Regions from separate parts of the Kribbella sp. NPDC050459 genome, predicted to be linked through region 3. Evidence: riboswitches for the same ligand, from Rfam matches in the RefSeq annotation. Region 3 holds a riboswitch; each other region holds the start of a gene.
The links. A riboswitch is a leader RNA that binds a small molecule or an ion and turns the genes downstream of it on or off. The one in region 3 is predicted to bind ZMP and ZTP.
Positions count from the first base shown of each region.

Region 1: linked by a shared signal. The riboswitch ahead of AB0I12_RS05650 (bifunctional 5,10-methylenetetrahydrofolate dehydrogenase/5,10-methenyltetrahydrofolate cyclohydrolase) and the one ahead of AB0I12_RS17815 (5-aminoimidazole-4-carboxamide ribonucleotide transformylase) in region 3 are both predicted to bind ZMP and ZTP.
Region 2: linked by a shared signal. The riboswitch ahead of AB0I12_RS14320 (glycine hydroxymethyltransferase) and the one ahead of AB0I12_RS17815 (5-aminoimidazole-4-carboxamide ribonucleotide transformylase) in region 3 are both predicted to bind ZMP and ZTP.

Region 1 covers NZ_JBFAJQ010000001.1:1,227,486-1,237,389, reverse strand. Annotated here, with positions in the region: gene AB0I12_RS05660 (helix-turn-helix domain-containing protein) at 1-424, opposite strand, end outside; gene AB0I12_RS05655 (phytanoyl-CoA dioxygenase family protein) at 490-1,344, shown strand; gene AB0I12_RS05650 (bifunctional 5,10-methylenetetrahydrofolate dehydrogenase/5,10-methenyltetrahydrofolate cyclohydrolase) at 1,353-2,204, opposite strand; ZMP/ZTP riboswitch at 2,225-2,309, opposite strand; gene AB0I12_RS05645 (nitroreductase family deazaflavin-dependent oxidoreductase) at 2,325-2,744, opposite strand; gene AB0I12_RS05640 (NUDIX hydrolase) at 2,764-3,399, opposite strand; gene prcA (proteasome subunit alpha) at 3,396-4,238, opposite strand; gene prcB (proteasome subunit beta) at 4,276-5,118, opposite strand; gene AB0I12_RS05625 (ubiquitin-like protein Pup) at 5,127-5,336, opposite strand; gene dop (depupylase/deamidase Dop) at 5,392-6,912, opposite strand; gene AB0I12_RS05615 (NUDIX domain-containing protein) at 6,987-7,481, shown strand; gene AB0I12_RS05610 (phosphotransferase) at 7,478-8,218, shown strand; gene AB0I12_RS05605 (RNA polymerase sigma factor) at 8,291-8,893, shown strand; gene AB0I12_RS05600 (hypothetical protein) at 8,890-9,768, shown strand; gene AB0I12_RS05595 (hypothetical protein) at 9,765-9,904, opposite strand, start outside.
Region 2 covers NZ_JBFAJQ010000003.1:651,409-661,312, reverse strand. Annotated here, with positions in the region: gene AB0I12_RS14350 (MFS transporter) at 1-686, shown strand, start outside; gene AB0I12_RS14345 (hypothetical protein) at 826-1,428, shown strand; gene AB0I12_RS14340 (amidase) at 1,425-2,606, shown strand; gene AB0I12_RS14335 (hypothetical protein) at 2,610-3,644, opposite strand; gene AB0I12_RS14330 (MarR family transcriptional regulator) at 3,641-4,111, opposite strand; gene AB0I12_RS14325 (DHA2 family efflux MFS transporter permease subunit) at 4,175-5,725, shown strand; gene AB0I12_RS14320 (glycine hydroxymethyltransferase) at 5,777-7,225, opposite strand; ZMP/ZTP riboswitch at 7,254-7,334, opposite strand; gene AB0I12_RS14315 (acyl-CoA dehydrogenase family protein) at 7,331-8,962, opposite strand; gene AB0I12_RS14310 (YhjD/YihY/BrkB family envelope integrity protein) at 9,026-9,904, shown strand, end outside.
Region 3 covers NZ_JBFAJQ010000004.1:378,021-387,924, reverse strand. Annotated here, with positions in the region: gene ilvC (ketol-acid reductoisomerase) at 1-973, opposite strand, end outside; partial or broken gene ilvN (acetolactate synthase small subunit) at 1,139-1,642, opposite strand; gene AB0I12_RS17830 (acetolactate synthase large subunit) at 1,642-3,393, opposite strand; gene AB0I12_RS17825 (CHAP domain-containing protein) at 3,809-4,333, shown strand; gene AB0I12_RS17820 (class I SAM-dependent methyltransferase) at 4,417-5,145, shown strand; ZMP/ZTP riboswitch at 5,148-5,224, shown strand; gene AB0I12_RS17815 (5-aminoimidazole-4-carboxamide ribonucleotide transformylase) at 5,243-6,121, shown strand; gene AB0I12_RS17810 (MMPL family transporter) at 6,122-8,380, opposite strand; gene AB0I12_RS17805 (AAA family ATPase) at 8,501-9,046, opposite strand; gene AB0I12_RS17800 (MoaD/ThiS family protein) at 9,105-9,368, opposite strand; gene AB0I12_RS17795 (exo-alpha-sialidase) at 9,365-9,904, opposite strand, start outside.

The DNA of each region.
Region 1 (9,904 bases), on a different contig from region 3:
GCCGGTCGCTGTGGCCCCGGGCCGGCGTCGGAACGTCCAGCAAGTAGCTGCACAGCTCCGCGAGCAGGCCCGGATCAGACATCGACCGCACCCAGGGCCAATCAGCCGGATCGCCGAGGTCGCCGAGGTCCTCGATCTGGAAGTGCACGTACGCATGCCGCGATCCGCGATCACAGTCCCAGCTATAGGCGTCCCGATTCCCGCGCTTGGCGAGTGCGAGCGAGCCGGGCCGGAGCTCGCGCTCGACCGTCGCCTGCCGGACACCCGCGTCGTCGTACACCTCGGTTCGCCAGAGCGCGGAACCGTGGAGGATCCAGAGCAGTTCGAAGTTCGGCAGGCGGCGCGGCCCGTAGGTCGCTCCGGGAGCGTAGTCCGCGATCTGGATCGGCGAGTTCACGCTGATCACCGGCGATCGCAAGATCATGAACAGATAGTAGAGCGCTCGTCTGCGACATTGGCCGGCTCCGCGTGCTCCGCGACAGTGGCTGAATGCACTTCACCGAGATCACCGACGAGCTGGTCGAGTCCTACCGGCGGGACGGCTTCGTCGTCCTCGATCAGGCCCTCCCACCCGAAGAGGTCACCGCGCTCCACACTGCCGCCGAGCAGCTCTGCCGCGGCGACCTCGGCACCGTCGAGGGCGCTCCGGACACGGAGTCCACCGACGACGTCCTGCGGCAGTTCCTCTGCATCCACCACCCGCACAAGGCGTCCGACGTCGCGCTCGCCGCCCTGCACGCGCCGCGCGTGGTCGAGACGTTGACCGCGGTCATCGGGCCGAACGTCAAGGCGATGCAGTCCATGCTGTTCATCAAGGCCGAGGGCAGGCCGGGCCAGGCGTGGCATCAGGACGAGTTCTTCATCCCGACCAGGGACCGCTCGCTGACCGCGGCCTGGATCGCACTCGACGACGCCACCGTGGAGAACGGCTGCCTGTGGGTCTTGCCGGGCTCGCACCGGCGTGGGGTCATCTATCCCGATCGGGAGCAGGACGATCTCCGCTTCGACTGCACGGTGGAGGCATTCGACTTCCCGTACTCCGACGACGACGCCGTACCGGTCGAGGTGCCGGCCGGCTCGGCGGTGATCTTCAACGGCTACCTCCTGCACCGATCACTGCCGAACACCGGCCGCCGCGGTCTCCGCCGCGCGCTCGCCAACCACTACATGAGCGCCGAGTCGCTGCTCCCCTGGCACTCCGTGCCGGACGGCGTTCACGTCGCCAAGCACGACTACCGCGACATCGTCATGGTCGCCGGCACCGACCCGTACGCCTACAAAGGCCTCGACGACATCGCCCGGCCGCACTCCCGCCCGGACAAGGACGGCGGCTGCGACCGCTAGGACACGCCCTACCGCAGCTGGGCCTCGGCGGCGTCGGCGGTTTGCTCCAGGAGGAGGGCGATCGTCATCGGCCCGACGCCGCCCGGGACCGGCGTGATCAGCCGGGCGACCTCGGCCGCCTCCGCGAAGTGCACGTCACCGACGTTGCCCTCGTTGTAGCCGGCGTCGACCACCACGGCGCCGGGCTTCAGCCAGTCACCGCGGACGAAGTTCGCCTTGCCGACGGCGGCGATCACGACGTCCGCGGTCCGGACCAGTTCCGGCAGGTCGCGCGTCCGGGAGTGCGCGTACGTGACGGTCGCATTCGATGCCAGCAGCAACATGCCGGCCGGCTTGCCGAGGATCGGGCTGCGGCCGATCACCACCGCGTGCGCCCCTTCGAGCGGGACGTCGTACGCCGCGAGCAGTCGCATGATCCCGCCGGGCGTCGCGGACCGGAACCCCGGGTCCTTGGTGTCGTTGAACGCCATCGCCGCGAACGAGCGCATGGTCACGCCGTCGACGTCCTTCGCCGGGTCGATCGCCTCGAACGCGGCCCGCTCGTCGATCTGCGCCGGCACCGGGTGCTGCAGCAGGATCCCGTGCACCGCCGGGTCGCCGGACAGCTTGGTGATCTCCGCGACGAGTTCGGCGGTGGTCGTCGTGGCCGGCAGTACGACGCTGCGCGACGCGATCCCGGCCTTCTTCGACCGGTTCTGCTTCATCCGCACGTACGTCGCCGACGCCGGGTCGTCACCCACCAGAACGGTCGCCAGGCACGGCTGGACGCCGTACTGCTCCTGCAGGGCGCGGGCGCGCTCTGCAGTCTTGGCGACCATCTCGGCCGCGAGATCGGTCCCGATCATGAGATCAGCGGTCATCTGGAGCACTCCTGTGTCGCAGAAGGTGCCCAGGCGCGCGGCGAAGCCGGATGGCAGACCGTTCCCCGGTGGTCGTCCACCTCAGCGCCAGTCGCGGTCCGCCGCCAGGATACCGGCCCCTTACGCGCGCTTCAGCGCGAGGACGGGGATGGTCCGGACACCGGCGGTCCGGCGTTCGTAGTCGGCGAAGCCCGGGTAGCGGCGCGCCTGCTCGGCGTAGATGCGGTCGCGCTCGCCGCCGGTCACGTCGGTGACCGTGACGTCGTGCTTCTCGGTGCCGATCTCGACGGTGCCCTTACCGGCGGCGACGAGGTTGCGGTACCACTCCGGGTCGGTGGGCGCGCCGCCCTTGCTGGCGAAGACGTAGATCACGTCCGGGTCGGTCTCGTCGGCGAGATACATCGTCGGAGCGACGTACTCCTGCCCGCTCTTGCGGCCGTAGTGGTGCAGCAACACCATCGGTGCACCCTCGAACTGGCCTCCGACCTTGCCTTCGTTGGCCCGGAACTCCTCGATGACGTTCGCGTTCCAGTCGCTCATATCGATCCTCCGCAGTGTGTCAAAGCAATCCTGCGTGGTCCAACGCCAGATAGGCCGCGTCGATTCCGGTCATCGCACCGGGAGTGCGCAGCTCGGCGCGGAACGCGTCCACGGTCAGCTCGACCGGGACACAGTCCTCGGTCTCGTCCAGCTGCTGCTTCCCGTCCGGGCGGCAGCCGCGCGCGATCCCGACGTACTTGCGGTACGTCGAGGACGCCGACGACCACTGCCAGCCGACGATGTCGAGCGACTCACAGAGGTAGCCGGTCTCCTCCTCGAGCTCCCGGGCGCCGGCGAGCGCGGGGTCTTCGCCCGGCTCGACGTAGCCGCCCGGCAGGTTGGTGACGACCCGGTCCGGACCGGCCCGGAACATCCGCACCGTCACGATCCGGCCTTCGGGGGTCAACGGCAGCACCGTCACACCGGACGTGATCCCGGCCGCGGACCTCGGGCCGAATACGTCCCAGTCGACCTCGCGACCGTCCGGCATCCGGTAGCGGCGCAGGTTCACCGTCAGGAACCGGTGGAAGCCGGGCTCCTCCCCCAGCAGCTCCCACGGCTCCGGATCCCCGACCCGGGCGACAGTCAACTGGCCCGAGAACTGCTCAGCCGCCACCTCGTCGGTAGCGGCTGAGCTCTCGTTCCGGTCCGTCACAGCGGACGGTCGGTGTCGGGATCCTCCGGCGGCGCGACCGGCGCGTCGTCCTCCGCCGGGGCCACCGGAGCCTCGTCGGCCGGCGACTCGCCCGATGCCTCAGACTCCTCCTCGGCCGGCTCCGTGGGAGCCTCGGCCGGGCGGGACTCGCTCAGGATGCCGGCGAGCGTCTCCTCGGACATCCGCTTGAACTTGCGCACCTGCGACCGGGTCCGGTCCAGAACCGCGACCTCGAGCTGGTCCGGCGTCAGCTCCCGGACCTCGGTGCCGTCGTGGCCGAGCGCGTCCACGGCGAGCCGGAGCGCGCCGGCCAGCGAGATGCCCTCGCTGTAGTGCTCGCCGACGTAGTCCGCGACCTGCTCGGCCGGGCCGCCCATCACGGCGTACCCCCGGACGTCGGCGATCGAGCCGTCGTACGTCAGCCGGTAGATCTGGTCCTCGGCCGGGCTCGCGCCGATCTCGGCGACCAGGATCTCGACCTCGAGCGGCTTCTCACCGCCGGAGGAGAAGATCGCGCCGAGGGTCTGCGCGTAGGCGTTGGCCAGCGCCCGGCCGGTGACGTCGCGGCGGTCGTAGGAGTACCCGCGCATGTCGGCGAGCCGGACGCCGGCGATCCGCAGGTTCTCGAACTCGTTGTACCGCCCGACAGCGGCGAACGCCATCCGGTCGTAGATCTCCGCGACCTTGTGCAGTGCAGGCGAGCGGTTCTCCGCGACGAACAGGATGCCGTCGGCATATTGCAGCGCGATCGCGCTGCGGCCCTTGGCGATGCCTTTGCGGGCGAAGTCCGCCCGGTCCCGCATCAGCTGCTCGGGCGAGACGTAGAAGGGAACGCTCATCGAAGGTGTCGTCCTCGTCAGTCGATCGAGATCTTGGTCAGGTCAGGGACGCCGAGGCCGGGCCGTCGGGACGCTGGTGCCGCTGGCTCCAGGCCGCGTCGACGAGCGTCGCGACCTCGTCCTCCGGCAGCCGCCGGTACCCGTCCGCGGTGACCACGCCGACCACCGGGAAGATCCGCCGGAGCATGTCCGGGCCGCCGGTCGCAGAGTCGTCGTCGGCCGCGTCGATCAGCGACTGGATCGCCACCGTCGCGCAGTCGGTCTCGGACAGGTCCTCGCGGTACAGCTTCTTCAGCGCGCCGCGGGCGAACAGCGAGCCCGAGCCGACGCTGTAGAAGTGGGTCTCCTCGTACCGACCGCCGGTCGGGTCGTAGGAGAAGATCCGGCCGCCCTTGATGTCCTCGTCGTAGCCCGCGAACAGCGGCACCACGGTGAGGCCCTGCATGGCCATCGGCAGATTGCCGCGGATCAGCGCGCTCAGCCGGTTGGCCTTGCCGTCGAGGCTGAGCGTGGCGCCCTCGAGCTTCTCGTAGTGCTCCAGCTCGACCTGGAACAACCGGACCATCTCGATCCCGAAGCCGGCCGAGCCGGCGAACGCGACCGCCGAGTACTCGTCGGCGGGGAAGACCTTCTCGATGTCACGCTGGGCGATGATGTTGCCCATCGTGGCCCGCCGGTCGCCGGCCATGATCACGCCACCGGGAAAGGTGGCCGCCACGATCGTCGTGCCGTGCGGGACTTCGCTGGACAGGTCACCCTGGCCCAGGGACCGTCGTCCGGGCAACAGGTCGGGCGCGTGCCCGGCCAGGAAGTCCATGAACGACGAGCCGCCTGGGGTCAGGAAGGCTTCCGGCAGCCGGCCGGAGGCATCAGATGTCATCGAGCGGTTCACTCCCCACCCTTTTGCACGAAACCGCGGACGAACTCCTCGGCGTTCTCCTCGAGCACCTCGTCGATCTCGTCCAGGATCGAGTCGACGTCCTCGTCGAGTCGCTCTTTGCGCTCCTGGACGTCCTCCGACGCCTCGACCTGCTCGACCTCTTCCTCGGTCGACGAACGCTTCGGCTGCTTGTGCTGCTGACCGCCGTCCTTCGCCATGGCACACCTCCTAGAACCGCTGGGAGGGCCGCCCAACCGACCCTCAAGAGCGACCCTACCCGGCGGCACCCCCAGTAATGGTGCGAACCAGGTCACTTGCGGTGTCGCATTGGTCAAGAAGTGCCCCGACATGCGCTTTCGTGCCCCGCAGCGGGTCCAGCGTCGGGATCCGCTGCAGCGACTCCTTGCCCGGCAGATCGAAGATCACCGAGTCCCAGGAGGCGGCCGCGACCTGCGGCGCGTACTGCTGCATGCAGCGGCCGCGGAAGTACGCCCGGGTGTCGGTCGGCGGGTGCGCGACGGCCATCCGGATCTCCTCGTCGGTGACGAGCCGCTGCATCCGCCCGGACTTCACCAACTTGTAATACAGGCCCTTGTCCGGGCGGAGGTCGGCGTACTGCAGGTCGACGAGGTGCAGCTTCGGGTCGTCCCACTCCAGGCCGTCCCGGTCACGGTAGGACTGGAGCAGTTTGTACTTCGCGACCCAGTCGAGCTGGTCGGACAGCTTCATCGGGTCGGTCGCGAGCTGGTCGAGCACCTGCTCCCAGCGGTGCAGCACGTCCTTGGTCTGCCGGTCCGCATCGTCGCCGTACTTGTCCTCGACGTACTTGCGGGCCTGCTCCAGGTATTCCGTCTGGAGCTGCACCGCGGTGAGCTTGCGGCCGTCCTTCATCGTCAGCAGATGCGTGCAGGTCGGGTCGTGGCTGACCTCGTGCAGCGCGGTCACCGGGCGGTCGACGCCCAGGTCGTCGGTCAGCCAGCCGTCCTCGATCATCGCCAGCACCAGCGACGTCGTGCCGACCTTGAGGTACGTCGAGATCTCGGACAGGTTCGCGTCGCCGATGATGACGTGCAGCCGGCGGTAACGGTCCGGATTCGCGTGCGGCTCGTCGCGGGTGTTGATGATCGGCCGCTTCAGCGTCGTCTCCAGGCCGACCTCGACCTCGAAGTAGTCCGCCCGCTGGCTGATCTGAAACCCGTGCGCGGCGCCGTCCTGGCCGATCCCGACCCGCCCGGCGCCGGTGACCACCTGACGGCTCACGAAGAACGGCGTCAGGTGCCGCACGATCGACGCGAACGGCGTCGAGCGGCGCATCAGGTAGTTCTCGTGCGAGCCGTACGACGCGCCCTTGTTGTCGGTGTTGTTCTTGTAGAGGTTCAGCTGCGGCGCCCCGGGGATCAGGCGCGCCTGCCGCGCGCCCTCCATGATCACCAGCTCCCCGGCCTTGTCCCACACCACCGCGTCGCGTGGGTTCGTGGTCTCGGGTGCGGAGTACTCCGGGTGGGCGTGGTCGACGTACAGCCGGGCGCCGTTGGTGAGGATCACGTTCGCCAGGCCGGTCTCTTCGTCGGTGAGCTGGCTGGAGTCGGCCACCTCCCGGCTCAGGTCGAAGCCGCGCGCGTCCCGCAGGGGGTGCTCCTCGTCGAAGTCCCACCGGGTCTTGCGCGCGAGCGGCTGCGTCTGGGCGTAGCCGTTCACCACCTGGCTCGAGGTCAGCATCGGGTTGGCCCCGGGCTGACCCGGGACCGAGATCCCGAACTCGGTCTCGGTTCCCATGATCCGCCGAACACTCATGGAGTTGAGCCTACGCGGTACCGGCGACGAAATGGGGTTGCTGTGTCCACAGGGTTACCTGTGAGACTGCGCCCATGGACGAATTGGTGGCGATTCTCGACGACGACAACCACGTCACCGGATCGGCGCCCCGATCGGTCATGCGCCGCGACAACCTGCGACACTCCGCGACCGGCGTGGTCGTCCGGAATCCGGCCGGCGACATCTACGTGCACCGGCGGACCACCACGAAGGACGTCTACCCGGGCCGGTACGACTTCGCCGCGGGTGGTGTCGTCGCGGCGGGTGAGGACCCGTTCCACGCCGTCGTCCGGGAGCTGGAGGAAGAGCTCGGGATCTCCGGCGTCGAGCTGACCCGGCTTCCGGAGGGCGACTACGCGGACGAGAACACGCGGTACCACGCGTACCTGTACACGTGTGTCTGGGACGGCCCGGTGCGGCACCAGCCGGAAGAGGTCGAGTGGGGCGACTGGATGTCCCCCGCGGAGCTGGTGGCGAAGTTCGACGAGTGGCCGTTCATGCCGGACACCGTCGGGCTGCTCGGTTCCTACGTCCGCGACCTGGTGTGACGCTCATCGAGGGCTGGGACAGCCACGCCTGGATCGACGGCCCGTGGATCCACCGGTCCCCGCGCCGCCCGGAGGTCCGGCCGCGGTTGCTCGCCGAGGTCAGCCTCCTCCCCTGGCTCGCCCCTCAGCTGCCGCTGCCGGTGCCTGTCCCCGAGCGGACCGCGGACGGCGTACGTCACCTCCTGCTGCCCGGCTCGCCGCTCACGGGCGGCGACGAGGCACTCGGGCGCGAGCTGGGGGCATTCCTGAAGGCGTTGCACGCTGTTGACCCGGCAGAAGCTGTCGCGTACAGCGCCCTGGACGCCGAGACCGCGTCGGCGGCGAAGGCTGTCGAGCTGCACGAGTTCCGGACGCAGATCGTGCCGTTGCTGCCGACAGAGGCCCAGACCGCCGCCCACGAGCTGCTCGATCGCGTCGCCGCCGTCCGCAACTGCTTGATCCATTGCGACTTCGGGCCGGACCACATCCTGATCACCGACGGCAGGGTCACCGGCATCATCGACTGGACGGACGCGGTCATCGGCGACCCCGCGCTGGACCTCTGCTGGGTCCTCAACGGCGCCCCGAAGGCTGTTGCCGCCGGCGCGGCCGAGGTCTATCGACCAGGCCCTGAGCTGGTCGAACGCGCCGAGGACTGGGCCCGGCTGTCGCCGTGGTACGGCGTCCACCGCGGACTGCGCCTGAACCTGCCCGACGACGTGGCGAACGGCCTGCGCGGCATCGTCTCGCTGTTGTGATGCAACCATTTGGCCGGCGACCGGTCACTAGCCGGTGTGAAGATCACCCTGACTGACGATACGGAGCCGTTCATGGCCACCGGCCCCGGAGGCCTCGATCCAGGACCGGACGAGGAGCTGTGGCAGCGTCTGCGCGTCGGCGACCACTTCGCGCTCGGCGAACTGTTCGACCGGTACGCGGACGAGGTCCGTGCCTTCGCGTTCCGGCGGACCGCCTCCTGGAGCGCCGCCGACGACGTGGTCCAGGCGACGTTCCTGAACACCTGGCGACGCTTCCAGCGCAACCCACCGGGACCGCTCACCGCGCCGACCGCCCGCGGCTGGCTGCTCCGGGTGGCCGGGCACGAGTGCAACTCGCTGTTCCGTACGGCGAACCGGCTGCGCAAGCTCGTCGATCGCCTGCCCGAGCCGCCCCCTGACGACGACCACGCCGCCGACGTCGCGCGCCGCCTCGACGACGAGCGCCGGATGTCCGTGATCCGTCGCGCCGTGGCCAAACTCCCCCGGCACGAACGCGAGACCCTCGAGCTCGTCGTCTGGTCCGGACTCACCACCGCCGAGGCCGCGGACGCGCTCGGCGTACCGGTCGGAACCGTCAAGGCCCGGCTCCACCGCACCCGTCGTCGCTTCCCCGACCTGCTGACCCGGGTCGACCTCACCGAGGAGCTGTCATGAACACCGATCTCGAACCGCCGCGCGTTCCGCCGCTGACCGCCGCCGAGCACGCCCGCCTGCGCAACCAGTTGATGGACAAGACGCAGCCCGCCATGCGTCGCCCGGCCCGGCATTGGGCCGCCCCCATGGTCGCCGTCGGAGCGGTCGCGGCCGTCGTCGCCGGCACGCTGGTCGTCACCAACGGTTCACCCGACGACGCCGGCGTGGCCGGCACGTCGACTCCGCAGGCCTCAGCCGGGGCGAAGGTCGGTGTCGATCTCGGCGCGGTGCCGCAGCGCGACCTGGCCAAGGTCGTCACCGAATGCCAGTTCCCGGAAGAGGGCGGTCCAGCCCAGATCATCTGGAGCCGCCACGTCCGCGGCATCACCAGGGACAGCACCGCGCTGGTGGCAGTGGCGCTGAACACGAAGAAGGCTCCGACCCCGAAGACCACTGTGACCCGCGGCGGTCGCAAGCCGGGAACGGGAGGCGCGCCCTCCGGCGCCAAGCTCGGGTACCGGTACTGCCTGACACGCACACCGGCGAGCGCGAAGCTCGGATCGGTCGGATCGGTCGGACGGGTCCCCGACAAGAATTGGCAGACTCAGCCAACGGATCAGCGCGCTCTGGTGACCCTCGGCAGTGAGGACGCCAACTTGACGTACGCACGCACGACCTTGCAGGCGTGGGCCGTCTACCGGGCGCTGCCGAGCGTCGCCACGGTCGAAGTCCGCTACGTGCTGGACGGACGGCGCGGCCCGTGGACCAAGGGCGTCGTCGAAGGCGGCTTCGCCTACACGGAGGTCCAAGCCAACGGGAAGTTCACGGTCGGCCAGCGCCTCAAGACCGAGGTCCGCGCCTTCGACGCCCGGGGCAAGCAGATCCCGGTCGGCTAGCGGCGGCGCGCCATCGTCCGGGCGAAGTTGATCCCGAGCAGGCCCAGCCAGCCGATCACGACCCCGAACGGGCCGATCATGCCGGCCATGATCGCGGTGATCGGGATCGCGGCCACCACGGACACGATCGCGAGCG
Region 2 (9,904 bases), on a different contig from region 3:
TGATCACGGTGATGATCGTCGACGCGGCGTCGTTCGTGGTGATCGCGCTGGCGCTCGCCTTCCTGGTGAAGCCCCGGCTCCCGCAGCCGGTGTCGGTGGGGCGGTCGATCCGCGCGGACCTGCGCGACGGCTTCGGCTACCTGAAGCGGGACGTCCGGGCGCGGACGCTGGTGATCGCGTTCTCCGGGCTGAATCTGTGCGTCGGCCCGATCCTCGCCGTCGGTCTGGTGCAACGCACCCACTCCGCGGGCTGGGGCTCGGCCTGGTACGGCTGGTTCGAGGCGTGTTCCGGGGTCGCCGCCGCGGTCGGTGCGCTGGTGGCGATGCGGTGGAAGCCGGCCGACCTCGCGCGATCCGGTCTGCTCGCACTCGTCGTCCAGGCGGCCGGTTGCGCAATGATCGGGCTGATGCCGAAGCTCGGTGTCTTCGTCGCGATGGCGATGATCGGTTGCACGGCCGGGATCGCGTCGGCGCAGTTGTCGGCGGCGTTCCAGCAGTCGGTCGCCCCGGCGTACCTCGGTCGCAGCTTCAGCATCGTGAACCTGTCCGACGAGGCCCTGATGCCCGTCGCGATGACCGGCTTCGGAGCCTTGATCAGCCTCTCGAGCATTCCGGTCGCCTGCGCGCTCGTCGCATCGTTGTTCGCGGCCCTGGTCCTGTGGGCGGCGGCCAGGGTCAATCGCTGAACTCATGTGCAGGGTCGACAGGACATGTCCGCCTTCCGCGCGGGTTGTCCCGCGTGCGCGTGCCGGATCGGGATGGATACGTCCTGTCGAGCTTGCACGCCCGCGTCGATCGCGTCGCCGCTGCCGTAAACTCGCGCAGGTGTCCGGCTGGGAGAGCGTCCGCGAATTCACCGTCGGTACGGTCGAGCTGCCGGCTACGCCGAAGCGCAAGAAGATCGGCTGGGGGCCGAAGGCGATCCGGGTGCCGCAGGGCGGGAAGCACGACCGGGTGCTCGCGGCGTGTGCATATGCCGGGCCGGAACACTCGCTGTACCTCGACGCCGAACTGACCCGGCTGCTGTGCGTCGCCGTAGCGGCGGGTCCCGACTCCTGGACCGTGCGCGATGCCGACGGTTCATCTCTCGGCTCCATCACCCGCATCCCGTCGACGCGGCCGTTGCTGCGCCCGAACTGGCGTATCGACCAGCCCGGCCGTCCGGAGATCGTCGGACGCACCGAGTGGTTGAGCGGCGACGCCAAACAACTTGCCGAGAAGGCTGCGGGCCGGATCTTCACCGGCGTCCTCGACGCCCTCACCAGCTTCGGCGCCGACGGCGGCGACCAGCCCACCAAGGAACGCGTCCTCGAATGGCGAGCCGGCGACGACGTCGTCATGTTGTCCGAAGCAACCAAATCGATCACGATCAAAGCTCCGTGGCTGGATCGCCGGCTCCCCTTCGCGTACGCCCTCGTCGCCGGATGACAGCTCGTGAGACCGCGGCGTCGGTGCGGTCGGGCAGTGTGGCCGCGCTCGAGGTTGTCGAGGCCGCTCTCGACGCCGCTCGGCGGCTGGATCCTCTGCTGCACTTCGTCGAGGAGCTCGACGCGGAGGGGGCGCGGCGGGCGGCGGAGCGGTTGGAGCCGACCGGGGCACTGGCAGGCGTGCCGTTCTTGATCAAGGCGCGGACGCCGCCCGAGTCGCCGATCCTGGAGCGCCTGGTCACGGCCGGCGCGATCCCGATCGGGTGGGCGACGCGGGCGCGGCCGGGTGCCGTCTCGCTGACGTTCGGGTGGAACGGGCGGGAGTACACCCGGAATCCGTGGGATCCCGAGCGCTCACCCGGCGGTTCGACCGCAGGGGGAGCGGCCGCGGTGGCGGCAGGCGTCGTACCGCTCGCGACCGGTGGTGACAGCGGCGGATCGTTGCGGATCCCGACGGCGTTCTGCGGGATCGTCGGGTTCAAGGGCACGTACGGGCGCGTGCCGCGGCCGGGTGGGCGCGGGCTCGGCGGACTGACCACGGCCGGCGTGATCGGCGCGGACCTCGACGACGTCGTCCTCGCGACGAGCATCGCCAGCGGGCCGCACCGCCTCGACCCGTCGGCCCTGCCGCACTGGCCGGTACCGACCGAGCCCACCCGGCGGTGGCGGGTTGCGTACTTCTCGACGCTGGGCGCCTGTCCCGCAGAGGAAGGCGTCGATCGCGTACTGCGTGAACGCCTGGCGGCGACTGACGTGCAGGTGGTCGACGTACCGTTGAAGCTCGCACCCACGGACGAGGCGTGGCCGGTCCTGTCGGCGCTCGACAACGGACGGGGCGCGGAGGCTGCCGCAGCCAACCGGGCCCGTGAGATCCGGGACCACAACAACAGGGCGCTCGCCGACCTCTTCGCGGAGGTCGACGTCCTGGTGACGCCGACGACGCTGACCGTTGCCCACGGCTACGACCAGCACGAGCAGAGCATCGTGACCGGCGATCCGTGCTGGGTCTTCAACGTGACCGGTCATCCGGCGGTGAGCGTCCCGGCCGGTCTGTCGAACGGCCTCCCGGTCGGGATGCAGGTCGTCGCCCCGCACGGCGCCGACGCCGTCGCTCTCGCCGCGGCCCGTCAGCTGCAGGCAGACCTCTCAGCACCCCCGATCAGCACAACCTGCAAGTAGGGCTCAACGAACGGGGCCGTCCGGCCGGCGTGGATGATCCGCGCGGGCGCCGTGCGACGTCGTACTGCCGGCTTCCGGCACGCCGGCCGAGGGTCGTGGCGCGGCGGTCAAGGGTGGCAGAGCGCGCTCCACGGTGTTGGCGACCTCGATCGCGGAGGCACGGTGCCGGTCCGGCGTGGTCTCACCGCGAGCGGTCGGCGAGCGCAGCGCTTCGGGTTTCGTGAAGTCGGCGACGGCTGCGACCACCTCGGGCGTGTAGACGTCCTCGTACGTCGTGGGCGCCGCAGCGGGCTCGGCCGGGGGTCGGACGACCTCCTTCAGCTCGGTCCGGAAGAACTTGACCAGCTCCTTCGCCCGGAGGAACCGGCTGCGGCGAAGGACTGCCTGCTCGCCGGCGAGCGAGGCGGTCTGCCGCCAGTTCACGTCGAACACGACCCGCCCGCGCTGGAACCCCACGTTCGTCTCGCCACCGGCGTACCCGCGTGCGTTGCCGTGCGTGAAGAACGAGCTGTAGAAGGCTCCCTCGTCCTCGTACTTCAGCACGTTCCACGCCCGGAATGGATCCGTCGGCAGGTCACCCCGCACCCAGGCCTCGTCCATCAGCGCGTGCGACGTCGCGTTCAGCGGCCGATGCCCGACGTACCGGTACTGCGGTCGCTCGCCGCGCCGGCGCCGCTCGTACTCGGCGATGATCTGCGGCCACTCGTCCGCGGACACCGCCCGCGCCAGCCGGGAGGCGAACGACGTCCGCGCGCGCAACTCGGCCCGCGACGTGACGGGATGATCGGTGCGCCCGGTCATCGTCTCGAGCTTGTCCATCGCGAAGGTGCCGCCGTGCGGAGCCACCCGCTCCCAGCGGGTCACCCGGAACGACGGACGGTTCCGCCCGCCGGTCACCGCGTTGAGCGCGCGCAGCGCACCGATCGCGGCACGGTACAGCGGGACCCGGCGGCGCATGATGCGGGTCTCCCACGCGGTGCGGTAGTCGCTGTCCAGCCACGCCGTACCGACGAGCCGCTTCGCCTCGCGGCGGTTCACCGTGAGTGTGCCGAGCGCCAGTTCTTGATCATCTGGTCCATGTCGGCGTGGATGAAGGCGAAGAAGTCGGCCGCCTCGGTGAGGCGGCGGCCGACGGGGGAGTCCTCGCCGAACAGCGACGCGCCGGAGCGGCTGGTCGACTCCCACTCGCTGAGGGCCAGGTTGCGGCGCTCGAGGATCGCCGCGAAGACGTCCTCGCGGATCCGGTAGTGGTCCTTGCGTGAGCCCGGCAGCCGCTCGCGGGAGATGAAGGAGACCTGGAGCAGCTGCCGGACGGCGCCGGACACGGCGGGCTGGCTGATCTTCAGCGACTCGGCGAGCTCGGCCGCCGTCATCGTGCCGGTGGGGCTGACCAGCATCGCGCCCATCACCCGCGCCGACATCGTCGGCACGCCGCTGTTCGCCAGCACGCCCGCGAAGCGCTCGACGAACTGGCTGACTGCCTCCCGGCTCGGTTCCTCCGCCATGGTTGAAGCTTACAGTAATCTGATCTATCGCAACTATCACAAACTTCTGATATTTTGAATTTCATGACCTCGACCATCGGCACTTCCTCGCCGGCGCTCACCGGTGCGCGGCGCTTCGGAGTCCTCATCGCCCTGTGTCTCGCCGTCCTCGTCCTCGGCCTGGACACCACCGTGCTCAACGTCGCCCTCCCGACGCTCTCCCAGGACCTGGACGCGTCCACGAGCCAGCTGCAATGGATGGCGAACAGCTACAACCTGGTGCTCGCCGCGCTGCTGCTGCCGGCCGGGCTGCTCGGCGACCGGTACGGCCGGCGCAGGATCATCGCGATCGCGCTGTCCCTGTTCGGGCTGGCGTCCGTCGCCTGCGCGCTGTCGGACTCGGCCGGTCAGCTGATCGCCGCCCGGGCGTTCCTCGGGATCGGCGCGGCGATGATCGTCCCGGTCGCGCTGTCGCTGATCACCGTGCTGTTCCGCACCGCGGAGGAGCGGAAGAAGGCGATCGGGTTCTTCGTCGTTGCCAACAGCATCGGTATGCCGCTGGGCCCGATCGTCGGCGGCCTGCTGCTCGACCACGCCGGCTGGCAGTGGATCTTCGTGATCAACGTGCCGATCGCGTTCCTCGCCGCATTCGCCGTCACGCTGCTCGTCCCGGAGAGCCGCAGCTCGAACCGCCCGGCCATCGACTGGCCCGGCATCGTCTTGTCCAGCGCGGGTCTGGCCGCTCTGGTGTACGGCGTGACGAAGGCCGGCGAGACGTCCTGGGGTGACGGCGTCACGATCGTGTACCTCGCGCTGGCCGTCGTCCTGATCGGCGCGTTCCTGCTCTGGCAGCGGCGGGCCGCCGGTCCGCTGATCGAGCTGCGATTGTTCAGCGAGAAGGTGTTCACCGGCGGCGCCGTACTGCTGACGGTCTCGGTGTTCGCGATCTTCGGGCTGCTGTTCACGATGCCGCAGTACTTCCAGGGCATCAACGGGTCCGACGCGCTGCACACCGGGCTGAAGCTGCTGCCGTTCATCGGCGGCATGACGGTCGGCGCGAAGCTGGCCGAACCGGTCGAGGCCCGCGTCGGCACCCGGCTGGTCGTGATGACCGGTTTCGCGGTGATGGCGGCCGGGTTCGTGCTCGGCGCCTTCACCGACCTCGGCACCGGGTACGGCTACACCGCGACCTGGTTCGCCGTGGTCGGCTTCGGCCTCGGGTGCTCGATGCCGCAGGCAATGAACGCGGCGCTCGGCGTCCTCGACCCGGAGCGGGCCGGCACCGGATCGGGCCTGCTGCAGGCGTTCCGCCAGGTCGGCGGCACGGTGGGAGTCGCCGTCCTCGGCACCGTCCTGAACTCGGTCTATCGCCACGACGTCGACACCGCAGGTCTGCCGGCGCAGGCAGCGGACGCGGTCGAGAAGAGCCTCGGCGGCGGACTCGCGGTGGCCGCGAAGACGGGGTCGGCCGACCTCGCGAACAGCGTGCGCGACGCCTTCCTCACCAGCCTGAACACCACGATGTGGGTGTCCGCCGGCATCGCTGTCACCGGCGCGGTCCTCGCGGCCGTACTGATGCCGAAGCGTGCCGCGAAACCGTCGCCGGACGTCCTGATGGGTGTGCAGGACTCCTGATCACACGACACAGCGCCCGCTCCACGGGGGGAGCGGGCGCTGGTTTGCGTGTCAGTTGAGCACGAGGCCCGGGTACAGCGGGAACTTCTCGAGCATCTCGGCCGAGGCGGCCTTGGTCTTGTCGGCGACGCCGTCGGCCAGCACGTACTTCGCCTTGGACGGTGCGCCCGCAGAGGTGGTCGTCGGCGTGGTCGCGGAGAGCACGTCGACGATCAGCTCGGCGACCCGGTCGAACTCGTCGGCGCCGAAGCCGCGCGTGGTGAGCGCCGGCGTACCGATCCGGACGCCCGACGTGTACCAGGCGCCGTTCGGGTCGCGCGGGACGGCGTTGCGGTTGGTGACGATGCCCGCGTCGAGCAGCGCGGACTCGGCCTGCCGGCCGGTGACGCCGTACGACGAGACGTCGAGCAGGACCAGGTGGTTCTCGGTGCCGTCCGTCACCAGCTTGACGCCGCGCTTCATCAGACCCTCGGCAAGCGTGACCGCGTTGTCGGCGACCGCCTGCGCGTACTGCTGGAACGAGGGCTGCCGCGCCTCGGCCAGCGCGACGGCCTTCGCGGCCATCGTCTGGCTGAGCGGGCCGCCCAGGACCATCGGGCAGCCGCGGTCGACGGACTCGGCGTACTCCGGCTGGCACAGGACCATGCCGCCGCGCGGGCCGCGCAGCGACTTGTGCGTCGTGGTCGTCGTGACGTGCGCGTGCGGGACCGGGTCGAAGTCGCCGGTGAAGACCTTGCCCGCGACCAGGCCGGCGAAGTGCGCCATGTCGACCATCAGGGTCGCGCCGACCTCGTCGGCGATCTCGCGCATTGTCGCGAAGTTCACCTTGCGCGGGTACGCCGAGTAGCCGGCGATCAGGATCAGCGGCTTGAACTCGCGGGCCTTGCGGGCGACGTCGTCGTAGTCGAGCAGGCCGGTCGCCGGGTCGGTGCCGTAGGAGTGCTGGTTGAACATCTTGCCGGAGATGTTCGGCCGGAAACCGTGCGTCAGGTGACCGCCGGCGTCCAGCGACATACCGAGCATCTTCTGGTCGCCGAGCGCCTTGCGGAGCTTGGTCCAGTCCTCCTCGCTCAGGTCGTTGACGTGCTTCGCGCCCGCCTCGGCCAGCGCCGGGGACTCGATCCGCTGGGCCAGGATCGCCCAGAACGCGACCAGGTTCGCGTCGATGCCGGAGTGCGGCTGGACGTAGGCGTGCGGCGCGTCGAACAGGGCCCGCGCGTGGTCGGCCGCGGTCTGCTCGACGGTGTCGACGTTCTGGCAGCCGGCGTAGAAGCGGTGCCCGATGGTGCCCTCGGCGTACTTGTCCGACAGCCAGTTGCCCATCGTGAGCAAGGTGGCGGGGGAGGCGTAGTTCTCGCTCGCGATCAGCTTCAGCGAGGACCGCTGGTCGGCCAGCTCGGCCTTGATCGCGCCGGCGATGGTGGGCTCCACCGCGGCGATCACCTGCAGCGCGTTGTTGTACGCGGCCGACGCGGCGGCGGCGTCGAAGGGTTGAGTCATCGTTGTCTCTCCTGCGGTTGCAGTGGGTCGCCGGCACCCAGGCGCACGGTGCCCGCGTTCTTCGCTCCCCGGTGGTTCTCCACCTAGCGCGCCAGTCGCGACGCCTCACCCTATCGCGCGCTCGAGGATCCGATCGAACGGCGTCGTGCGCGGCAGCGTCCCGAACACTCCGCCCCAGTCACCCGCCAGCCGCGACGCGACGAATGCGTCCGCGACCTCGGGCGCGGAATGCCGGATCAGCAACGATGCCTGGAGGCAAAGAGCCATCTGTCCGGCCAGCCTGCGCGCGCCCGCTTCGGCATTCTCGGTGTCAGCAAGCGCTTGCAGTACGTCGTTCACCGCCGCGTCCAGCCGCTGATCGGCACCCTGAACGGCAGCCATCTCCGTCAGCCACGCGTCGAGCGACTCCGGGCGGCGCAGCGCCCGCAGGACGTCGAGCGCGTTGACGTTGCCTGATCCTTCCCAGATCGAGTTCAGCGGCGACTCCCGGTAGAGCAGCGGCAGCCCGGACTCCTCGACGTACCCGTTCCCGCCGAGGCATTCCAGCGCCTCGGCCACCATGAACGGCGTCCGCTTGCACACCCAGAACTTCGCGAGCGGCAGCGCGATCCGCCGGAACGCCGCCTGCTGCGGGTCGCCCGCGGTCGCGGCGTCCACCGCGGCGGCCAGGCGCATCCCCAGGGCCGTCGCCGCCTCGGACTCGATCGCGAGATCCGCCAACACGTTCTGCATGGCCGGCTTGTCCGCCAGCAACCCACCGAACGCGCTCCGGTGCCGCGTATGCCAAGCAGCCTCGACCAGCGCCCGCCGCTGCAGGGCCGCGGAGCCGAGCACACAGTCCAGACGGGTCGCCGCGACCATCTCGATGATCGTCCGCACCCCGGCGCCCTCGTCTCCCAGCCGGTACCCGATGGTGCCGTGGAACTCGACCTCCGACGACGCGTTCGACCGGTTCCCGAGCTTGTCCTTGAGCCGCTGCAGCGCGAACGGGTTCCGGTTGCCGTCGGCAAGAACCCGCGGTACGACGAAGCAGCTCAGTCCGTCCGGCGCCTGCGCCAGGACCAGGAAGAGGTCCACCTGCGGCGCGGAGCAGAACCACTTGTGCCCGTTCAGCTGGTACACGTCCCCGGCCGGGGTCGCGGTCGTGAGGTTCGCCCGGACGTCGGAGCCGCCCTGCTTCTCGGTCATCCCCATCCCCGCGAGTACGCCGTGCTTCGCCGCGACCGGCAACCGCCGTACGTCGTACCGGGTCGACGCCAGTTGCGGGACCCATTCCTTGGCGAGCTGCTCGTCCGCCCTGAGCGCCGGCACCGCGGCGTACGTCATCGAGATCGGGCAGCCGTGCCCGGGCTCGACCTGCGACCACAGGTAGAACCCCGCGGCGCGGGTCAGGTGTGGCGCCGGGTGGTCGCTCGGCTGTGTCGTCCAGGGCGCGGCCTGGAGCCCGAACCCGACGGCCTGCTCCATCAGCCAGTGCCACGACGGGTGGAACTCGACCTCGTCGATCCGGTTCCCGTAGCGGTCGTGGGTGCGCAGGACCGGCGGGTTCTGGTTCGCGGGGAGGGCGTGCGCACGGGCCTCCTCGGAGCCCGCGAGCTCGCCGATCCGGCCGAGTCCGGGATCCGCCGTCAGGTCGGCGTACGGACGCAGAGCGTCACCGAGGGGCCGGTCCTGGGTGAAGAAGTTCACGCCCCGCAGTGGGGGAGCCTGATTCGTTACCGCGAATGGGTCCGCCATGTCAGTACGGTAAGCGGTATGGCACGTTCTGGGGCAGGACCCACTGGTGGGAGCTCCCTCTCATTGGCATGGGTTCGCAAGGTCCCCGCGACGACCTGGAAGCTGCTCACCCAGACGGTCGGCGTCTGTCTGCGCTACCGGGTCACCGGACTCGCGGCCGAGGGGGCGTTCTTCGCGATCCTCTCGCTGCCGCCGCTGATCTTCGGGCTGGCCGGCTCGCTCGGTTACATCGCGAGCAAGTGGTTCGAGGTCGAGACGATCAACGACATCAAGCAGCAGATCGTCGACCTGGCCGCCCGGGCGCTGACCGACGACTCGATCAAGAACGTCATCGCGCCGACCCTCGACCAGGTGCTGAACGGCGGCCGGCCGGACGTCATCTCGATCGGTTTCGTGCTGGCCCTGTGGTCCGGCAGCCGCGCGCTGAACGTGTTCGTCGACACCATCACGATCATGTACGGGATGGGCGGCAAGCGGGGCATCGTCCGGACCCGGGCGCTGTCGTTCTCGCTGTACTGCGCGGCCCTCGTCATCGGGGTCATCGTCCTGCCGCTGGTGCTGGCCGGACCGAACGCGGTCGACGCGCTGCTGCCGCACCGGCTGGACTTCCTGAACCAGCTGTACTGGCCGGTGGTCACGATCCTGTCCGCGGGCTTCCTGAACACCCTGTACCACCTGTCGGTCCCGATCCGGACGCCGTGGGTCTCCGACCTGCCCGGCTCGTTCCTGGCGCTGTCGATCTGGATCCTGGGCAGCTTCGTGCTCCGGTGGATCCTGCAGAGCACGGTCGGCGGTACGTCGATCTACGGGCCGCTGGCCGCGCCGATCGCGGTCCTGATGTGGCTCTACATGACCGCGATCGCCGTACTCATCGGCGCCGCGCTGAACGCGGTCGTGGACCGGCTGTGGCCGCACAAGGCGCAGGTCGCAGAGGTCAAGAAC
Region 3 (9,904 bases):
CCCACGCCATCAGGCCGCGCAGCTCCTTGCCGACGGCCTCGATCGGGTGCGCCTCGCTCTGCTTGCGGAACTCGGCGAACTCCGGCGCACCGGCGTCCTGGTCGGCGATGAAGCGGGCCGCGAAGGTGCCGTCGGTGATGTCGCCGAGGACCTCCTTCATCCGGGCCTTCACCGACGCGTCGATGATCCGCGGGCCGGACACGTAGTCGCCGTACTCGGCGGTGTCGGAGACCGACCAGCGCTGCTTGGCGATGCCGCCTTCGTAGATCAGGTCGACGATCAGCTTGAGCTCGTGCAGGCACTCGAAGTACGCGACCTCGGGCTGGTAGCCGGCCTCGGTCAGCGTCTCGAAGCCGGCCTGGATCAGCGCCGACACGCCACCGCAGAGGACGGCCTGCTCACCGAACAGGTCGGTCTCGGTCTCCTCGGTGAAGGTGGTCTTGATACCGCCGGCGCGCAGGCCGCCGATGCCCTTGGCGTACGACAGGGCCAGGTCCCAGGCCTTGCCGGTGGCGTCCTGCTCCACCGCGACCAGCACCGGGACGCCGCGGCCCTCGGAGTACTCACGGCGGACCAGGTGGCCCGGGCCCTTCGGGGCGACCATGAACACGTCGACACCCGCCGGCGGCTTGATGTAGCCGAACCGGATGTTGAAGCCGTGACCGAAGACCAGCGCGTCGCCGTCGACCAGGTTCGGCTCGATGGCCTCGGTGTAGAGCTTGCGCTGGGCCGGGTCCGGCGCCAGGACGACGATCACGTCGGCCTCCTCGCAGGCCTCGGCCGGCGTGACGACCCGCAGGCCCTGGGCCTCGGCCTTGGCGCGGCTCTTCGAGCCCTCGGGCAGGCCGACGCGGACGTCGACGCCGGAGTCGCGCAGCGAGAGCGCGTGGGCGTGGCCCTGGGAGCCGTAGCCGAGCACGGCCACGTGCCGGCCCTGGATGACCGACAGGTCGGCGTTGTCGTCGTAGAACATTTCAGCAGCCACTTCGGGCACTTCTCCTTAGTGTTGATTCGGTACGGCGGCGGCGGTACGGCCCGGCGGCGGCGCCGGTACCGGGTGCGAAGGCTGGCGATCAGCGGGTCGCGCCTGCACGTTCGGGGGTCCGGACTGGACGTGCGGCGGCGGCACCGGGACCGGTCGCAGGGTGCGGTCGGAGATGGAGCGGCTGCCCCGGCCGATCGCGACCATGCCGGACTGCACCAGCTCGCGGACGCCGAACGGTTCCAGCACCCGGAGCATGGCTTCGAGCTTCTCGGGATTGCCGGTCGCCTCGATGGTGATCGCGTCCGGTGCCACGTCGACCACCTTCGCACGGAACAGCTGGACGGTCTCCAGCACCTGTCCGCGGGTCAGGGTGTCCGCCTTGACCTTGACCAGCAGCAGTTCGCGCTGGACGGTCTGCGTGGGCTCGAGCTCGACGATCTTGATCACGTTGACGAGCTTGTTGAGCTGCTTGGTGATCTGCTCCAGAGGCTGCTCGTCCACGCTGACCGCGATGGTCATCCGGGACACCTCGGGATGCTCGGTCGGACCGACCGCGAGGGAGTCGATGTTGAACCCGCGACGCGAGATCAGCGCCGCCACGCGGGCCAGCACACCGTGCTTGTTCTCGACCAGGATCGACAAAGTGTGCTTGCTCATCACAGTTCCTCGCTGTCCCAGGTCGGGGCCATGTCGCGGGCGATCTGGATCTCGTCGTTGCTGACGCCGGCGGCGACCATCGGCCACACCATCGCGTCGCGGTGCACCACGAAGTCGACGACCACCGGCGCGTCGTTGACCGCCATCGCCTTCTCGATGGTCGCGTCGACCGAGTCCTTGTCCGAGCAGCGCAGCCCGACGCCGCCCATCGCCTCGGCGAGCTTGGCGAAGTCCGGGATCCGGGCCGAGTGCAGGTCGGTGTTGGAGTAGCGCTTGTCGTAGAACAGCGTCTGCCACTGCCGGACCATGCCCAGCGACTGGTTGTTGATCACGGCAACCTTGATCGGGATGCCCTCGAGCGCGCAGGTGACGAGCTCCTGGTTGGTCATCTGGAAGCAGCCGTCGCCGTCGATCGCCCAGACGGTCTTGTCCGGCCGCGCGACCTTGGCGCCCATCGCGGCCGGCACGGCGTACCCCATGGTGCCGAGACCGCCGGAGTTCAGCCAGTGGCCGGGCTTCTCGAAGGGCAGGAAGTGCGCGGACCACATCTGGTGCTGGCCGACGCCCGCGGTGTAGACGGCGTCCGGTCCGGCGATCTCGCCGATCCGCTTGATCACGTGCTGCGGCGACAGCGTGCCGTCCTCGGGCTCGTCGTACCCGAGCGGGTAGCGCGCGCGGACCGCGTCGAGCTGCTTGCGCCACGCGTCGTACGACGGGGTGCGGCCGGTGTTCGCGATCTCGGTGCGCAGCGCCGCGATCAGGTCGGTGATGACCTCCTTGCAGTCGCCGACGATCGGCACGTCGGCGGCGCGGTTCTTGCCGATCTCGGCCGGGTCGATGTCGGCGTGGATGACCTTCGCCTCCGGTGCGAACGAGTCGAGCCGGCCGGTCACGCGGTCGTCGAAGCGGGCCCCGAGGCAGACCAGCAGGTCGGACCGCTGCAGCGCGCCGACGGCGGACACCGAGCCGTGCATGCCGGGCATCCCGAAGTGCAGCTCGTGGGTGTCCGGCAGGGCGCCGCGGGCCATCAGCGTGGTGACGACGGGGATGCCGAGCAGCTCGGCGAGCTCCTTGAGCTCGGCGCTGGCCTGCGCACGGATCACGCCGCCGCCGACGTACAGCACCGGCTTCTCGGCCGCGGCGATCAGGCGGGCCGCCTCACGCACCTGCTTGGGGTGCGGGCGGGTCACCGGCCGGTAGCCGGGCAGCGAGAGCTCGGTCGGCCACTGGAAGTCGACGCCCTTGGTCTGCATCGCGTCCTTGGTCACGTCGACCAGCACCGGGCCGGGCCGGCCGGTGGAGGCGATGTGGAAGGCCTCGGCGATCGTGGTGGCGATCTCGTCCGGGTTGTTGACCAGGAAGTTGTGCTTGGTGATCGGCATCGTGATGCCGCGGATGTCGGCCTCCTGGAAGGCGTCGGTGCCGATCGCGGCGCTCGCGACCTGCCCGGTGATCGCCACCAGCGGCACCGAGTCCATGTACGCGTCGGCGATCGGGGTGACGAGGTTCGTCGCGCCCGGTCCCGAGGTGGCCATACAGACGCCGACCTTGCCGGACGCCGCGGCGTACCCCTGGGCGGCGTGGCCGGCGCCCTGCTCGTGACGTACCAGGATGTGGCGGATCTGGGTCGAGTCGAGCATCGGGTCGTACGCCGGGAGGATCGCGCCGCCCGGGATGCCGAAGACGGTGTCGACCCCGGCATGTTCCAGTGCGCGGATCAGAGCCTGTGCCCCGGTCAGCTGCTCACTCATGAGTGCCTTCCCTCAGTCAGTCACGCTGTTGTGCCGAAAAAGCTGCGCTTTTCGCGACCGATCCATCCTCGCTCGTGGTCGTTCCCGCCGCGCTACTGGGTCGCAGATAGTCGCATTGGCAACAAAAAACCCCTTCCGCCGGGTTGGCTGAAGGGGCGCGCTCGACTCTGTGGTCGCGTCAGTCGGCGCGCCGCACAAGTACGAGGAGAATCGATCGCATGTAGGCATTATTCGCCGACAACCGGCGACCGGGTCAAGTTGGGCTCGCCTGTGTCTCAATATCTGGGACAGCCGTCTTACGATCAGCGTGTCGGTAACTTGATGCCGCCGCAATGGCTCTGTGAGGTTAATCAGTCACATACTGGGGTCGCGCGCTCGAAGGTTTCCACCGCCCCCTCTCCCGATCGGAGTGACCATGCGCCTCTCGGTACGAATGCTCGTGGCGGCCGTTGCCGTCGCCCTCTGCGGATCGCTGTCGCTGACCGCCGCCGCGGCCGACACCCGGACAACCATCGTGAACGCGGCCAACGGCGAGGTGGGCCAGCAGGAGACACCGCCCGGCAGCAACTGCAACCCGTACGGACCGTGCGAGGCGTGGTGCGCGCACTTCGCCACCTGGACCTGGCGGCAGGCCGGCATCCAGATCCCCAACTACGGCTTCACCGGCGACATCTACACCTGGGGCCAGGGAAAGGGCCGCACGCACGACGGCGACACCGGCATGCAGCCCGGTGACATCGTGCTCTACGGCACCGGCCCGGATGACACCGACACCAGCGTGCACACCGGCGTGGTCGTTGCCGTCGGCACCGACGGCAGGATCAGCACGGTCGAGGGCAACTCGGGCAACGAGGTGCGCAAGCACGGGCCGTTCGACCCGCAGCACGCCGGGAACGCCGGCCGTCCCGCCGACATCTACGCCTGGGTCTCCGCGGTCTGATCCCCTGATCGAGCCGGTGCGGAACTCGTCCCCCGCACCGGCTCCCCTCTTTTCCTGGTCCGCGGCCGACGCGGCTGCCTAGCATGCGATACGTGACTGACGATCCGTACGGCGACGAGCAGCTGGTGCATCTGTACGACCTGGACAACCCGCCGGGCGACGACCACGCCTACTACCGGTCACTGGCCGAGGGCACGACGAAGGTCATCGACTTCGGCTGCGGCACCGGTCTCCTCACCCGGTCCCTCGTCGCGCCGGGCCGGGCGGTGATCGGCATCGACCCGAGCCCGACGATGCTCGGCTACGCACGCCGCCAGCCGGGCGCCGAGGCGGTCACCTGGATCGACGGCGACCATCACGTGGTCGAGCCGAGCGGCGATGCGGATCTCGTGGTCAGCAGCGGCAACACGATGATGCACGTCGCGGAACACCAGGCGTCGGTGACAGCGCTCGCCGCCGCGCTGCGTCCCGGTGGGATGTTCGCGTTCGAGTCGCGCAACCCGGCGGCCCGCGCGTGGGAGCAGTGGACGAGCGACGCGACGTACGGCGAGCGCGACACCGCGGCCGGACATCTGAAGGAGTGGCTCGAGCTGATCGAGATCGCCGGCGGGCGCGTGGTGTTCGATGCCCACAACGTCTTCCCGGACGGCCACGACGCGGTCTACCGCAACGTCTTGTACTTCCGGACGGCCGAGGAGATCACCGCCGATCTGCGGCAGGCCGGGTTCACCGGCGTGACGATCGAGAGCGGGTGGCACGGGGAGCCGCCGACCGCGGACGCGCCGATGCTCGTCGTCCGCGCCACGAAGTAGTCTGGCCGCACCGCGACTGGCGAGGGTGGATCACCACCAGGGAGCGAACTACAGGGCGTCGTCCGCCTGGGCGCCTCCGATCGACTCGGAGGTCGCGATGCGCCTGCGGTACGGAACGAATCCTCATCAAACGGCCGCTGTCGAGCACCCGCCGTTCACGGTGGTCGCGGGCGAACCGTCGTACATCAACATCCTCGACGCCTTGACCGGATGGCAGTTGGTGCGCGACGCCGCGCAGGCGCTCGGAAGGCCGGCGGCGGCGTCGTACAAGCACGTCTCCCCCGCCGGCGCGGCGCTCGGCGAGACCGTGGCGGCGGCGTACACCCGGGCCCGGGACGCCGATCCGAAGTCGTCGTACGGCGACTTCGTGGCGGTCTCGCATCCGGTCGACCTGGAGCTGGCCGGCGTGCTGAAGCGGGTCGTCTCGGACGGGATCATCGCGCCCGGGTACGACGAGGGCGTCGTCGAGATCCTGGCCGCGAAGAAGCGCGGAACCTACCTGGTGCTCGAGGTCGACCCGGAGTTCGAGCCGCCGGCCGAGGAGGTACGGGAGATCTTCGGCGCGCGGCTTACGCAGGAGCGCGACGCGCTGCCGGTGCCGCGCGACCTCCCCGACGATGCCGTGCTCGGCCTGATCGTCGCCCGCTACACCCAGTCGAACACCGTGGTGATGGTGAAGGACACGGTGGCGATCGGCATCGGCGCGGGCCAGCAGTCCCGCGTCGACTGCACCCGCCTGGCCGGTGAGAAGGCCGCGCTGTGGTGGTCCCGCCGCTCGGACGAGCCGCTCACCGGCGTCACGATGGTGTCCGACGGCGTACTCCCCTTCAGCGACAACGTCGACGAGGCGCAGCGGTACGGCGTCACGCACATCGTGGAGCCCGGCGGGTCGATCCGGTCCGGCGAGGTCGCCGCGGCGTGCGCCGAGCGAGGCATCCGCCGGACCGTGACCGGTGTCCGGTTGTTCCGGCACTGATCAGGGAGCCGAGCCCACCTTCTCCCGTGGCGCCGGGGGCGCCGACGGCGCTCCGCCCTCGAGCTGGATGTCGGGCACGATCCGGTCCAGCCAGCGCGGCAGCCACCAGGCGCGCGGGCCGAGCAGCGTCATCACGGACGGGACCAGGATCATCCTGACGATGCTGGCGTCGATCAGCACGGCCACGGCCATGCCGACCGCCAGCATCTTCACCGTCGGGTCGTCGTCCTGGACGAAGCTCAGGAAGACCACGATCATGATCGCGGCCGCCGTGGTGATCACCCGCGCGGTCGCGCCGATCCCGATCGCGACCGCGCGGTGGCTGTCCCCGGTCGCGATCCAGGCCTCGTGCACCCGGGACAGCAGGAACACCTCGTAGTCCATCGAGAGCCCGAACACGATCGCGAACATCAGCATCGGCACGAACGACGGGATCGGCACCTTCTCGTCGATCCCGACCAGCGACGATCCCCAGCCCCACTGGAAGACCGCGACGATCACGCCGTACGCGGCCCCGACCGACAACAGGTTGAGAACCGCGGCCTTCACGCCGATCAGCAGCGAGCGGAACGCCACCGTCAGCAGCACGAACGCGAGCAGCACCACGGCCCCGATCAGCCACGGCATCCGGCTGCCCACCTTCTCGGTGAAGTCGACGTACCCGGCGGTGGTGCCGACGACGTACGTCGGTTCCTTCTGGCCGGGCAGCACGTCGTCACGGATCCGGTTGACCAGGTCCTCGGTGTCGGCCGACGACGGCGACGTGGTCGGGACGACGTTGATGATCGCGGTCGTCCCGGCGCTGTTCGTGCTCGGCTGCTGGACGGCGGCCACGCCCGGGGTCTTCTGCAGCGTCGAAGCCAGGCCGCTGAGCACCGACTGCTTGTCGGCCGCACTCACCGACTCCAGCTGGACGACGACCGTCAGCGGACCGTTGGCTCCCGGGCCGAACCCCTGCGCAATCAGGTCGTACGCCTTCCGGCTGGAGTCCTGGGCCGGGTCGGTACCGGCGTCGAGCTGGCCGAGGTTCATCGACAGCAGCGGGATCGACAGGACGAGCAGCACCAGCGTCGCGGCGATGCCGAACGGCCACGGCCGGGCGCTCACCTTGCGGCCCCAGCGCGCGAACGCACTCCGCTCGTGCGCGGCGTCGCGGCGTTCGTGTTCCTCCGCACGATGCGCGGCGACCGCGGAATCATCCGGGAGGCCGGCCTCGAGTTCGCGTTCCTCGGTGAGGTGGTGCCGGTCCTTGCGGTTCAGGACCTTCAGGTTCGCCAGCCCCAGCAGCGCGGGGATCAGCGTCAGGGCGGCCAGCACCGTGACCGCGACCACGATCGCCGACGACAGCCCGAGCGCGCCGACGAACGGTACGCCGGACACGTACAGACCGAGGATCGCGATCACGACCGTCCCACCGGCGACCACGATGGCCGCACCGGAGGTGGAGGCGGCCCGTCCCGCCGACTCGCGGACGCTCATCCCGTCCTCCAACTGCTCGCGATGGCGCGACACCAGGAAGAGTCCGTAGTCGATCGCGACCCCGAGGCCGAGCAAGGTCGCGACCGTCGGCGCGGACACCGGGAACGTCTTCACCGCCGCGAGCAGACCGAGGATCGCCAGTCCGCCGCCGACGCTGAAGACCGCCGACAGCAGCGGCAGTCCGGCCGCGACGACGGACCGGAACATCAGGAACAGCAGCACCAGCGCGAGCAGCAGACCGATCGCCTCCGAGGGCAGGTCGTCGGCCTGTTTGCCGATCTGACCGGCGCCGCCGCCGTACTCGACCTGAAGGCCGGCCGCGCGGGCCGGCTCGACCGCCGCGTCGAGTTTGTCGAGGTACGAGCTGTCGAGTGCGGCCGGCACCACCGAGAACGAGACCGGCGCGTTGACGATGCTGCCGTCCTTGGAGATGTACGCCGTCTGCGAGGTCGCCAGCGGGTCGACGGCGCTGACCACGTCGGGCAGCTTCGCGACGGCGTCCATCGACGACTTGACCTGCGCGGAGTGTTCGGCCACCGTGCCGGACTTCGCGTGGAACACGATCGAGCCCGAATAGCCGCCGGCGGTGCTGAAGTCCTTGTTCAGGATGTTCAAACCAGCGGATGACTCACTGCCCGGAACCGTGTAGTTGTTGGAATACGTGCCGCCGAACGCACCCTTGAGCACGAACAGCGCGACAACGGCCACCAGCCAGCCGCCGATCACGAGCCAATGGAAATGTGCCGCCCCGCGACCGAGGCGGTGCAGGAATGCATGCATGAGGTGCCCCTCCCCCCGGGCACCCCCCAGGCGACGGCCCAGCCGCCGGCCCCCACCCGCGAATCTAGGTCGGCCGGGACAGGGTCACAACCCCTCGGCGCCGACGGTCACAGCCTGTCCTCATCCGCTGGCGTTGAGCAGGTAGGAGCCGGAGGCAACGGCTTTGCGGACCTCGGCGGCCGTTCGGTCCGGGTCGAGCCGGGTGGTGTCGAGCGCGTGCGGCTCCAGCGCGCCGAGGTCGGCGAACGCGCCGTGCAGCCCGGTGAGGGCGTCGGCGTCGGTCAACTCGGGCTGGGGCCGGGCTTGTCCGCGCTGCAGCGTCGTCCCGAGGTCCGGGCGCAGGACGACGTAGGACATCGCCCACTCGCCCGCCGCCGCGGCCGCACGGAACGGGGCGAGGAACCACGGGCCGATGATGCCGTCGACCACCACGTCGTACCCGCCGCGCGCATAGACGGCGACGGTGGCCACGATCGCCTCGACGACCACCTCGTTCTGGCGTTCCGCACCGGGCAGGTACGGCGCGACGAAGCCGGTGCGGATACCGCGGTAGAACTCGTCGGTGGTCAGGTGCATCGTGGGCCGTGGCGCGTCGGTCGCGACGAGTCGCGCCACGGTCGTCTTGCCGGAGCCGGACGGCCCGGTCAGCAGGAGGACGTTGCTCATGCCGCCCGACGCTAACCAAGCGGCGCCCGGAAGTGCAGTCTTTTGTTTTCGCGCGCCGTCAGCCGCCCGCGACGCTGGGCAGGATCAACAGCTCGTCGCCGTCGTCGAGCGACGTCCCCAGACCGTCGAGATCGCGGATGTTGTCGTCACCGAGGTAGATGTTGACGTGCCGGCGGATCGCCCCCTGCTCGTCGGTCAGCCGCCGGCGCAGCGGTGCGTCGAGCGCGGCGAACGCCTCGGCCACGCTCCGCGCCTCGACCTCGACGCGCTCGGCGCCGCCCGCGAACGGCCGGAGCACCGTGGGCAGCCGGACGCCGATCATCCGACCACCGCGGCGCGCACTGTCAGTACGTCGGGCAGGTGCCGGGCGACCTCGACCCAGCCGTCGCCGGCGTCGGGGCTCGCGTAGACACAGCCGTCCCGCGTGCCGACGTACACCCCGGCGGGATCGGCGGTGTCGGTGGACATCGCGTCCCGCAGCACCGGCACGTAGGAGACGTCGGGCAGTCCGGCCGCCAGCGGCTCCCAGGTGGCGCCGGCGTCCCGGGACCGGAAGACCCGGCACTGCGCCCCGGTAGGAATCCGGTTCGCGTCCGCGACCAGCGGGAACACGTACACGGTCTCGGGCTCGTGCGGGTGCACCACGATCGGAAACCCGAAGTCCGACGGCAGACCGTCCGCGATCGACGTCCAGACCGCGCCGCCGTCGTCCGAGCGGTACACGCCGTGGTGGTTCTGCGCGAACAGCCGCTGCGGTGCGTCGGGGTGCGCGGCCAGCTTGTGGACGCACTGGCCGAACTCCGGGTACGGGTCCGGGAAGAACTTCGCCTGGATCCCCTGGTTCGCCGGGGACCAGGT